One region of the Brevibacillus sp. NSP2.1 genome, then DNA from elsewhere that is predicted to be linked to it. Evidence: riboswitches for the same ligand, from Rfam matches in the RefSeq annotation. Region 1 holds a riboswitch; each other region holds the start of a gene.
The links. Region 1 has a riboswitch for lysine ahead of dapD (2,3,4,5-tetrahydropyridine-2,6-dicarboxylate N-acetyltransferase). Riboswitches for the same ligand answer to the same signal wherever they lie in the genome.
Positions count from the first base shown of each region.

Region 2: it holds a riboswitch for lysine, as region 1 does, so the genes downstream of both, M655_RS22050 (amino acid permease) here and dapD (2,3,4,5-tetrahydropyridine-2,6-dicarboxylate N-acetyltransferase) in region 1, are expected to answer to the same signal.
Region 3: it holds a riboswitch for lysine, as region 1 does, so the genes downstream of both, M655_RS19370 (aspartate kinase) here and dapD (2,3,4,5-tetrahydropyridine-2,6-dicarboxylate N-acetyltransferase) in region 1, are expected to answer to the same signal.

Region 1 covers NZ_CP048274.1:2,010,988-2,014,995, forward strand. Annotated here, with positions in the region: gene M655_RS10105 (GNAT family N-acetyltransferase) at 1-542, opposite strand, end outside; gene M655_RS10110 (flavodoxin) at 645-1,088, opposite strand; lysine riboswitch at 1,244-1,433, shown strand; gene dapD (2,3,4,5-tetrahydropyridine-2,6-dicarboxylate N-acetyltransferase) at 1,551-2,261, shown strand; gene M655_RS10120 (aspartate aminotransferase family protein) at 2,276-3,490, shown strand; gene M655_RS10125 (N-acetyldiaminopimelate deacetylase) at 3,494-4,008, shown strand, end outside.
Region 2 covers NZ_CP048274.1:4,547,590-4,551,597, forward strand. Annotated here, with positions in the region: gene M655_RS22030 (hypothetical protein) at 155-292, shown strand; gene M655_RS22035 (inositol monophosphatase family protein) at 317-586, shown strand; gene M655_RS22040 (CGNR zinc finger domain-containing protein) at 687-1,244, opposite strand; gene M655_RS22045 (DinB family protein) at 1,441-1,749, shown strand; lysine riboswitch at 1,865-2,051, shown strand; gene M655_RS22050 (amino acid permease) at 2,165-3,607, shown strand; gene M655_RS22055 (TolC family protein) at 3,801-4,008, shown strand, end outside.
Region 3 covers NZ_CP048274.1:3,997,450-4,001,457, reverse strand. Annotated here, with positions in the region: gene uvrC (excinuclease ABC subunit UvrC) at 1-1,601, shown strand, start outside; lysine riboswitch at 1,688-1,874, shown strand; gene M655_RS19370 (aspartate kinase) at 2,119-3,360, shown strand; gene M655_RS19365 (DUF2507 domain-containing protein) at 3,488-3,940, opposite strand.

The DNA of each region.
Region 1 (4,008 bases):
CTCCAGTCCTCTGCCGTGATCGCAAATAGGAGGTGATCTTCCCACACGCCGTTGATTTGCAAATAGCGCAAGGACAACCCTTCGTGGCGAAAGCCGTTTTTCTCCAACACGCGGATGGAGGGAGTATTGCGGGGCATGACAGCGGCCTGTACCCGGTGCAGCCCGGCTTCCTGGAAGGCGTACGCGAGCGCAAGCCGTACGGCCGCAGTGGTGTAGCCTTTGCCGTTGCAGGCTTCATCCATGAAGTAGCCGATGGTCGCGTTTTGCCAGGCGCCGCGCACGACGTTTGACAGAGCGACGCGGCCGATCATTTCGTCCGTGTCGCGCAAAAACACGCCAAAGGCGAAGGCGGTCCCTGCTGCAAAGTCTTGCTCCGCTTGCGCAATTTGCGCCTCCTGACCGCTCAGCGTCAGGAAGGCGGCGGAGCGGAGCGGCTCGAACGGTTGCAGGAAGGCATGATTACGCAGCCGAAGCTTCAGAAGCTCGGCTGCGTCATTTGCTTGCAGTGGTCGCAAGTAGACCGTATGCGTATGTAACGTCATGATATCAATCCTCCTTCTTGAGAAAAGATGGATCGACATTTTATCATGACAGCGCTTGCTTGAAAAGGATTTTTTTGGACAACTTCTTTTCCGGCGCTAGTCTTAGCCGAGCAGCTCGGAGAAGGAAACGCCAAACTGTTTGCAAATCTCTACTTCTTTTGCGTTAGGAGACAGCTCGATTTTCAGACCTTCGAGTGGAGTTTCCGCTCCGCGCTCGCTCGCTTTTTTCAGCAAAATATCTACAGCAGCGCCCACATGCTCGTAAGCGGAGTCGCAGGAACCGAAAGCCGCGACTTTTTTGCCGCTCAAATCAATATCGTCCATCTCTTCGTAAAAGTCCAGGCACTCGTCTGGCAGATCGCCGTCGCCCCATGTATAGGCACCGAGCAAAATGGCATCGTAGTCTTCCAGTTCCTTGGCAGTGGCATCCATGACTTCTTTTATCTCCAGGTCTTTTCCGGTGGAACGAATCCCTTCGGCAATTGCTTCAGCAACTTCCTGCGTGTTTCCTGTCATGCTTGCGTACACCATCAAAATGCGGCTCATAAGAAGTAAACCCTCCAAATAAGATAATGAAAATCATTCTCACACAAATAAAATAATGAAAATGATTCTCGTTGTCAACAGTTATTTTTCTTTCCATAAAGCTGTTGCCACAAGTGATTGATTTTGGTAGAGTAAAATGAAATTATAATATTGGAAGTCTAAATAGAGGTGCGCCGAAGATGAGTACATCTTTTCGTAATCTGCCAGGGGGCGGGAAGAGAGGGAAAGGCTAAAGCGCCGAAGCTGTTGCTGTTCCCCTCGGATAGCAGCGGCTGGGGTGATTCGTGAACAATGAGCATCCTGTCACAAAAGGCAATCGCCTGTTTGTGGAGCGCTATTTACGATTTGCTTGGGCAGTATGGAAAGCAATGAGATAGCGAATGCACTCATTGCTTTTTTTAGTCAGGGGAGCGGTTCGCTCTCGTTGACAGGCACGCTTTTTATTAAAAGGAGGATGTACCAGTGAACATGATGGATGCCAATGAAATTATCGCGTTTATTCAAAAAAGCGAGAAGAAAACACCAGTGAAACTATACGTGAAAGGCAATCTGGAGGGCATTGACTTCGGTGCCAGCTCCAAGACGTTCATTACAGGCACGACTGGCGTTGTGTTTGGCGAATGGAAAGAAATCGAGCCGGTTCTGGCTGCGAACGCTGACAAAATCGAAGACTACGTAGTAGAAAGCGACCGCCGCAATTCGGCGATTCCGTTGCTCGACACAAAAGGAATCCAGGCGCGCATCGAGCCAGGCGCGATTATCCGCGACCAGGTGACGATCGGCAACAACGCAGTCATCATGATGGGCGCTACGATCAACATCGGTGCTGTGATTGGCGAAGGCACGATGATCGACATGAACGTCGTCGTCGGCGGCCGCGGAACGATCGGGAAAAACTGCCATATCGGCGCTGGTTCTGTCATCGCAGGCGTCATCGAGCCGCCTTCCGCGCAGCCAGTCGTAGTGGAAGATGACGTCGTAATCGGTGCCAACGCCGTGGTTCTGGAAGGCGTGCGCGTAGGAAAAGGCGCGGTTGTGGCAGCGGGCGCGGTCGTCATTGAAGACGTGCCGCCATACGTTGTGGTGGCTGGTACACCAGCGCGCGTGATTAAACAGATCGACGACAAAACTCGCTCCAAGACGGAGATCAAGCAGGAGCTACGTCAACTGTAGGGGAGAGAGCTCACATGGACTGGCGTACGCTTGATGAACAATACATCGTCTCTTCCTACAAACGCTTGCCGATCGCGATCGAAAAAGGGGAAGGCAACTACCTGTACGACACAGCGGGCAAAAAGTATTTGGATTTGTTTACGGGGCTGGCCGTCAATGTGCTCGGCCACTCCCATCCGCGGATCGTCCAGGCGCTGCGCGAACAGGGCGAGCGCTTCCTGCACATTTCCAACGTATTTTTGAACCAGCCGGCAATCCGGTTGGCCCAGCGGCTGGTGGAGCAGACGATCCCGGGAAAAGTGTTTTTCACAAATTCCGGTGCGGAAGCGACCGAAGCCGCGATCAAAATGATCCACAAATGGACGAAGGCAGAAGGGGCCGGGCGCGAAGGGATTGTCGTGCTCCGCAACAGCTTTCACGGCAGAACATTGGGCGCGGTGCGGCTGACCAGACAGGCCCATGTGTATCAGGATTTTCCGCAGCCGGACTTTCCGGTGTACGAGCTAGACCCTGAGGATGCGGACGGCTTGCGGGCGATTTGCCGCGACGCGAAGCCGGCCGCTGTCCTGATGGAGCCTGTGCTCGGCTCTGGAGGGGTCGTGCCGCTGTCGGAGCCGTTTTTGCGCGAAGTGGCGGCGATTTGCCAGGAGGAAGGCATGCTGTTTGCCATGGACGAAATCCAGACAGGCATGGGACGCACTGGTAAGCTGTTTGCCTACCAGCACGCAGGCGTGACGCCGGATTTGATCTTGTTTGCCAAAGGCGTAGGCGGAGGGCTTCCGCTCGGTGGCGTGATTGCCGGAACGAAGCTGATGAACCAGTTCAAGCCGGGCGACCACGGGACGACCTTTGCGCCGTCGCCGCTTTCGGCGGCTCTCGGCAACGTGGTGCTGGATGAGCTGCTCGATCCTGCTTTTGCGGCAAGCGTGGACGAAGTGATCGCGTACTTGTGGGCGGGCCTCGAATCGCTGCGCGCGCGTCTCCCGGAACAGTTGCAGGCGCTCCGCGGCAAAGGCATGATGGTCGGCATCCCGCTCAGCGCCGCACCGGAAGAGGTCAGCCGTTTGCAGCAGGCATTGCTTGATCGCGGCATTCTCGTGGACGTGACGCAAAAGACAATCGTGCGTCTGCTGCCGCCGCTCACCTTGACCAAAGAAGACGTCGACCTTTTCCTGGACAGCTTTGCAGCGGAACTCGCTGTGCGGCACGGGGCCAAAGGGGAGGCGTAAACGATGGCGACATCGCTGTTTACCCAGATTCGGCGCGACCTGCACCAAATTCCGGAGCCGGGCTTTGCCGAGGTGAAGACGCAAAAGTATTTGCTCGATTACTTGGAGCGTCTCCCGCAGGAGCGCATGCAGATCAAGACGTGGCGCACCGGGATTTTGGTCCGGATCGAGGGGACGAATCCAAAGCGCACGATCGCCTGGCGCACGGACATGGACGGCTTGCCGATTGCAGAAGAGACGTCGTATCCGTTTCGCTCGCTGCACGAAGGCTACATGCACGCGTGCGGACACGACATGCACATGGCTATCGCGCTCGGGCTTGTGACGCATTTTGTGGAGCAGCCGATTGCAGATGACCTGCTGTTCCTGTTTCAGCCCGCAGAAGAGGGCCCAGGCGGCGCTCAGCCGATGATGGAGAGCGAGGAGTTTGCTTCCTGGCGGCCGGATTGCATTTTTGCGCTGCACATCGCGCCGGAGTATCCCGTCGGCTACATTGCCACCAAGCCGGGCATTTTGTT
Region 2 (4,008 bases), 2.5 Mb from region 1:
AGTAGTACTTTTACATACCACTAATAAAAATCGTGTCGTTTGCCCTTGGCTGAACAGCTTTCAAACCAATGGGCCAGTCCGCTCTTGAACGCGGAACGTGCGCTGTCGCTGCGCCGAAGGACACGATCCAAACAAGAAAGGTTGGGGAACCGTTATGAAGCAAGACGATGTGTTGTACTGCGAAGCTTTGCTGCGAAAAGTCGGCCAGAGACTGTTTGCCGAATTTGCGCAGGAGCCAGCCTGCACGAGCAAGCAAGCGATGAACGAACGTTTTCACGCCTTAAATCCGTAAGCAGAAGAGCTGCTCCGGCACGGCTTGGCGGAGCGCTTTCCCGCGTATCGCTGGTCCGATGCAGAATTTGATGCCTCCCTGCAAAAACAGCCGGAATACTCGACCCCGTACTGGATTTGCGATGCCATCGACGGAGCCGTCCACTTTTTGCAAGGCATGCCGATGTGGGCCGTCTCTCTCTGCCTCGTCCGCGACGGTCAGACGGCCGTTTCCTTTGTGTACGACCCTTGCCGGGATGAGATGTTTACTGCCATTGCAAGACAGGGCGCTTTTTTTGAATGGCAGCAAAATTAGCGTCTCGGCCAAAACAGCGCTGTCCGAATCCGTCCTGGGCACGCTGTTTGCGTCCTCGGAACCGATGAATCTCTCCGTCGGCAAGCTTACGGCCGATTCCTTACTTTTTCTCCTTTTGCCGCTCCCGAAAACGGCGCACCTTCATGAGATTGCCGCACATTTTGTCATCGCACCAGCGGCGTACCCGATTGCGGCTTTCATCGTAAAACACCCATCGGCAGTCCTCGTTGTCGCAAATCTTGATGCGCTGCACGTGCTCAGGAAGCAGCAGCGTGGCAAAGGAAGCCGCGATGCGGGCCATCACCAGCTCCCAGCCGCTGGAGGCGCTGACCAGCTCCTGCTCATACCCGCTCTCCTTGCCCGCAGAGATGACGCGAACGTGAAAAGGCGCCTTCGCGAGCGTCTGATTCAGCTCCTCCAGTTCCTCCTGCCGCAACGCTTCCCCGCGCACGACCCGCTCCAGCAGACTGCGCATATATTCGCGCAAACGCAACAGCGCCACTGCACTCGCCTCATCAATAGGCAATGGGGCGTGCAAAGCGTATTCCCGCAAAAGCTGCTCCAGCCATTCCTGCTTCGCCAGCCGATTTTCCCTGCGGCCAGACCCGCGCCAATCGCGCCAATCACTGTTTAAAAAATCAATGCACAGCCAGTTCACTCCACTCTTCCCCCATCTGCTTTTCGTTTCTTTTGCTTCTTGTATGCTCAGCCTGTGTATGGTATTCTCTATCCGTAACCAACATAAAATATTTAGGTGGTTACAAGCTGCTTCTTATTGCCATTATAACGTTTCACCAATCTGTTTGACAGACGAGGAGGAACCACATGAATCGGATGGAACTGCTTGTTCACGAATGGGAATGCAGGTCGGCACGGAATTTATCAATACCGCCGAGACGAACGACGACACGTTCCAGCCTTCGGGATCGCCCGACGACGAAGCAGCCTGGCAGGCCACCGTACAGCGGATGGAAACCGTCCATCGCCAAATTCATGAAAAGCTCGTCGCTCTGTCAGACGAAGCGTTCGACCAGCCGCTTCCGAGCATCCCTGCCGGGCAAAGCGTGATGAGCATTATTTTGCACGACGCTTTTCACACAGGGCAAATCGTGCAGATCCGCAAGTTGCAAGGCTCCTGGCCTGCACGCCGATCCTTTTTGTAGCAAAACCGCTCCATGCCAATATTTTGCAGCGCAACTTTTTTCGTTGATAAATAACCGTCAATCTTATATAGTTGATAAATAAATCAATTTCATACATGTTATCCTCATCATTCACGGTGAGGGTAGAGGTCGCGGCTTTTATGTCATCCTGTACGAGATTCAGAAGAAATCAATGACTCCAGGAAAGGGAAAAGCCGCCGAAGCTCATGGCGTATCTCTGTGCGCATGGGCTGGGGCTGTACCCGAAAGGGACAGAACTGTCACGTTTGCTTGCCGGGCAAACGTGGTGTGCTATCTTCAGTGAAGGCTTGGTGGGGATTGGATCATACCGCCCTGTGCCGTTTTTTGGCTATTGGCGGTTTTTTCGTTTCCGACCGACCTTCTCAAATTTTTAGAAAGGTCGTGCAAGCAGCATATGTCACAGAATCAACTGCAACGTGGTTTGAAAGCCCGCCATCTGACGATGATCGCCATCGGCGGCTCCATCGGGACGGGCCTGTTCCTGGCAAGTGGAGGCTCGATTCACGAGGCCGGACCGGGCGGAGCCTTGGTCGCCTACATCGCCATCAGCATCATGGTTTACTTTTTGATGACCAGCCTGGGGGAAATGGCTGCCTTCATGCCTGTATCCGGCTCGTTTTCTACGTACGCCACCAAATTCGTCGATCCGTCCCTCGGCTTTGCGCTGGGCTGGAATTACTGGTACAACTGGGCGATTACGATTGCCGTCGAGCTATCTGCCGCGGCGCTGATTATGAAATACTGGTTCCCGGATACTCCCGCCATTTTGTGGAGTACCCTGTTCCTCTGCCTGATGGTTGCTCTGAATTTGTTGTCTGTCAAAAGCTACGGCGAATCCGAATACTGGTTTGCCTTGATTAAAGTCATGACGGTCATCGTCTTTATCGTGATCGGTGTCCTGATGATTTTCGGCATCATGGGCGGCGAAGCAGTCGGCTTCCAAAACTTCACCAAAGGCGACGCGCCATTCAACGGCGGCTTCATGGCCCTTCTCGGTGTGTTCATGATTGCCGGGTTCTCGTTCCAGGGAACTGAGCTGGTCGGTGTGGCCGCCGGGGAGAGCGAAGACCCTGCCCGCAACATCCCGAAAGCGATTCGCCAGATTTTTTGGCGCATCTTGCTGTTCTATATTTTCGCGATCCTGATTATCGGGCTGCTCGTACCGTACGACAATCCGAATCTAATTAGCGGAGATATTACGGATATTGCCATCAGTCCGTTTACGATCGTGTTTGAAAAAGCAGGCTTTGCCTTTGCCGCCTCCGTAATGAACGCAGTAATCCTCACGTCCGTTCTGTCAGCCGGGAACTCGGGCATGTACGCATCCACCCGTATGCTGTGGACGCTGGCGAAGGAAGGCAAAGCGCCCAAATGGTTTGCCAAAGTGACGCGCAATGGCGTTCCCGTCAATGCCCTCATCATGACAGCGGCCATCGGTGCCCTGGCGTTTTTGTCCTCGCTGTTCGGCGATGGCGAAGTGTACGTGTGGCTGCTGAACGCCTCCGGTATGTCTGGCTTCATCGCCTGGCTCGGCATCGCCGTCAGCCACTATCGCTTCCGCAAAGCTTACTTGGCGCAAGGCCGCGATCTGCGCAATTTGCCGTACCGGGCGAAGCTGTTCCCGTTTGGCCCGATCTTCGCCTTCATCATTTGCTGCATCGTCATCATCGGCCAAAACTACTCCGCGTTCATCGGCGGAGAAATCGACTGGAACGGCGTTTTCGTCTCCTACATCGGACTGCCGCTGTTTTTGATCGTCTGGCTGGTTTACAAATACACGAAAAAAAGCAAGCTGGTACCACTGAACAAAGTCGATCTCAGCATGGACGAAAAATAAAAATAGCGTTGCAACAACTCTCTACAAGATTCCCTCGTCGCAGGGAATCTTTTTTTTGGCGCAAACTATATTTCCTATCACATTTTCATATTTCGTATTGACGAATAACGCATGGAAATATATACTGTTCATGAAATTTGATAATGATAATCGTTATCATTATATTTTCTTACTTTTTATAGGAGGTAGCATAATGAAATCCAGGTTGTCCAAGCACATTTACAGCACCACGCTGGTTGCCGCGCTGTTGGCAGGCAATGCTCATCTCGCTCTGGCGGAAGAACCTCTCGTCGCAGCAGCGGAACAGACCCAAATCGTTCCCTTGTCCCTCGACCATGCCGTAGAGCAGGCACTGAAAAACGACGTTGATCTGGAACTGCTGCGGCTGACGTATGACAACA
Region 3 (4,008 bases), 2.0 Mb from region 1:
CGGACTTTGAGTATATCGTGGTGTCGTCTGCGATCGAGGCGTTATTGCTGGAGTGCAACCTCATCAAAAAGCACGACCCGCGCTATAACGTCATGCTTCGCGACGACAAAACCTACCCATACATCAAAATTACGAACGAAGCGCAGCCGCGGCTGGAAATTACCCGCAAGGTGCTGAAAGACAAGGCGAAATACTTCGGGCCGTACCCGAATGCAGGCGACGCGTCCGAGGTGAAAAAGCTGCTCGACCGGCTCTATCCTTTGCGCAAATGCCGCAACATGCCCAAGCAGGTATGTTTGTACTACCATTTGGGCCAATGTCTCGCCCCCTGTGTGTACGAGGTTTCGGCTGAAGAAAACCAGCGACTGGTAGATGAGATCAGCCGCTTCCTCGACGGCGGACACGAGCAGATGAAGCAGCAGCTCACGGAAAAAATGCTCCAGGCCGCAGAGGCGATGGAGTTTGAGCGGGCCAAGGAGTTCCGCGATCAGATCAAGAGCATCGAAGCGGTGATGGAGAAGCAGAAAATTACGTTCACCGATACGGTTGACCGCGACATTATCGGCTTTGCCGTGGAAAAAGGCTGGATGTGCATTCAAATTTTTTACATGCGCCAGGGCAAGATGATCGAGCGGCAGACGACCTCCTTCCCTTACTACGGAAACGAGAGCGAGGACTTCATGTCGTACGTCACCCAGTTTTACTACGACAAGCAAAACGCGCTGCCCAAAGAAATTTTGCTGCCGGAGGAAAGCGAGCCGGAGCTGTTGAGTGAATGGCTGGGAGTCAAGGTGTTGACGCCCAAGCGCAGCAAAAAGCGCGAGCTGGTACAGATGGCTTGTGAAAACGCGCGGATCGCCCTGCAGGAAAAGTTCGCCCTGATGTCCAAGGACGACGCGCGGACCGTTCAGGCGGTGCACAACCTGGGGCATGTGCTGGGGATCGGCGTCCCGCACCGGATCGAGGCGTTCGACAACTCCAACATCCAAGGAACCGAGCCTGTGTCGGCGATGATTGTCTTTACGGACGGCCGTCCGGACAAAAAGGAATACCGCAAGTTCAAGATCAAGACAGTCGAAGGGCCGGACGATTACGGCTCCATGCGCGAGGTAATCCGCAGACGGTATTCGCGCTTGCTGAAGGAAAACCAGCCGCTGCCCGATCTGATCGTCATCGACGGGGGCAAAGGGCAGATCAGCGCCGCCATGGACGTGCTGGAAAACGAGCTGGGGCTGTACATCCCGGTCTGCGGCCTGGCCAAAGACGAAAAGCACAAAACCGCGCAGTTGATGTACGGCGATCCGCCGGAGCCGGTGAATCTGAAGCGGGACAGCTACGAGTTTTACTTGCTGCAGCGCATTCAGGACGAGGTGCACCGGTTTGCGATTACGTTTCACCGACAATCCCGGACGAAGACGATGCTCTCCTCCCAGCTCGACGAAATACCGGGCATCGGCGAAAAGCGGCGCAAGCTGTTGTTTACCCATTTTGGCTCGCTGAAAAAAATGCGCGAGGCGACGGTGGAGGATTTCCGGCAGTTGGGGATCGGCGACAAGCTGGCGAAGCAGATTATCGCCCATTTGCGCAAGCTGGAATCGTAACGTTTTTTTCAAAAAGCAATTGAACCGTTCGGATTCCCGTGATATAATGCGTTTCAAACAGAATAGTTAGCCTCACTTCCCTTATGAAGTGAGGTAGAGGCGCGAAAACCAAGAGTACCACCCTGAGATCGGGTATCTGTGAAGGGAGCGGGAAAGGGGAATTCGCCGAAGTGTGGAGGAAAACCCGTAGTTCTCCATGCTGGGTCTGCATTGAACAAGTGCAGGACTGTCATCTGGCTCTTAACCGGCGTCAGATGGAGTGCTATCTCACGGTGTGTCAATGTGAGCGGTGATAGGTGTTGTCCTGTCATGTGCTGCATTGTCCGCGTGTATTGGGAGGGAGGAACCGGTATGTCGAAACAGTAGGCAGCGGCAGGTACTTATTCCTTGTCGGTGCCTTTTTTATAAAGTGACAGGTAAAATTTTCCATAAACGAACAAGCGAAAACAAGCTAATAAAACGAGAGAAAACGATACATTCTACAAACATTGGATATGAGAAAAGGGAGAGAAGCCGCATGGGGTTGATCGTGCAGAAATACGGAGGCACCTCTGTAGGGACTATTGAGCGAATTTTACGAGTTGCGGACCGAATTATCAGCTACAAAGAAGAAGGGCATGACCTGGTAGTCGTCGTGTCTGCGATGGGCAAATCTACCGACGTCCTGGTAGATATGGCCAAACAGATCAGCGCCTACCCTTCCGAGCGTGAAATGGATATGCTGCTGACCACGGGGGAGCAAGTATCGATCGCATTGCTCGCGATGGCCTTGCATTCCAAAGGCTACGATGCCATTTCTTTGACTGGCTGGCAGGCCGGAGTGACGACAGAAGCGATCCACGGCCGGGCGCGGATCAAGCAAATTGATCCACAGCGCATTCAGGCGGAGCTCGGTCGAGGCCGCGTCGTGATTGTGGCAGGGTTCCAAGGTCTTAGCGACGAAGGAGAAATTACAACGCTCGGCCGCGGTGGATCGGATACATCGGCGGTTACGCTGGCAGCCAGCCTGAATGCTGACAAATGCGAGATTTTTACAGACGTTTCTGGCGTTTACACGGCCGACCCGCGCATGGTGCCGGCAGCAAGCAAGCTGAATACGATCTCGTATGATGAAATGCTGGAGCTTGCCAATCTCGGCGCAGGCGTCCTGCATCCGCGTTCGGTGGAGGCTGCGAAAAAATACAAGGTACGGCTGGTGGTCCGCTCCAGCTTTACTGCCGAAGAGGGTACGTACGTTGAGGAGGTTGCCAACATGGAAACAGGAAGAGTAGTAAGTGGAGTCGCGCATGACGAAGATGTCGCCAAAGTTACGGTTGTCGGGATGCCTGCAAAGGTGGGGACTCTTTCCCGCCTGTTCAATACACTCGCAGACAACCAGGTGAACGTCGACATCATCATTCAAAGCTCCTACGATGCCGCTGTCACGAACATTTCGTTTACGGTCGCGGCAGATGACTTGAAAAAGGCGCTGGATACGCTGGAAAACAACAAAGCGGAGCTGGGCTTCGAAAAAGTCGACTTCGAGCAAAACTTGACCAAAGTGTCCATCGTCGGCTCCGGCATGGTGAACAATCCGGGGGTTGCCGCTGAGATGTTCCGCGTTTTGGCTGAAAAAGAAATTTCTATTAAAATGGTTTCGACGTCGGACATCAAAGTGTCCTGCGTTATTCCTGCTGGCCAAACCGAGCTTGCCGTTCGCAGCCTGCATACGGCATACGGACTTGATGTGGCGGAAACAGCAGTCGTGCACGGCTTATAAGAAGCAAATGCTCCCTCGCCCGCTGGCAGAGGGGGCATCTTTTTGAATGATTCGCGAGTGCGGGTTCCCGCTGCCTTTTGCAATGACAAAAGTATGGCAGTATCCCGCACAAAGGCGAACGGCTTGTTTATTTTTGCGTCCGCACCTTGATAAGAATGCGGGACGAGCTTTCGATCTCCAGTTGTGCGGACGTGTCCTTGCCCTTCCACTGCTCGATGCTGCCGGCGATGATTCCGGCTTCCAGTGACAAGGCGCGGCTGAGCCGCTCGGGCGTTTGGTAGTTGTAGATAGTGTGCGAGAGCTTGTAGACGATCGCGTCTGCCGTTTCTTCCACGAGATCGAGCTGTCCCAGCCCAAGGCGGATAAAAGGGAGAATCGGGCCCGTGGAAGACTGAACCGGAATTTTCCGGCCGATGTCTTTGCCCAGCCAGTACAATATCGGGCTTTCGCTGTCTCCCAATAAGGCGTTCGTCAATGTTTCGCGGAGCAGATGGTAGCCGAGATAAGGCATGTGCATGCGTTCGGCCACCGGAATCGTGTGGGGCGGCAACAGGGCTGCCAACTGATCGGTATCTTTCATCTCGCTTCCCTCCTGTCTGTACTAGATTATGAGAGGGAGGCTTGCTTCATGACCGATTAAGAGAAAAA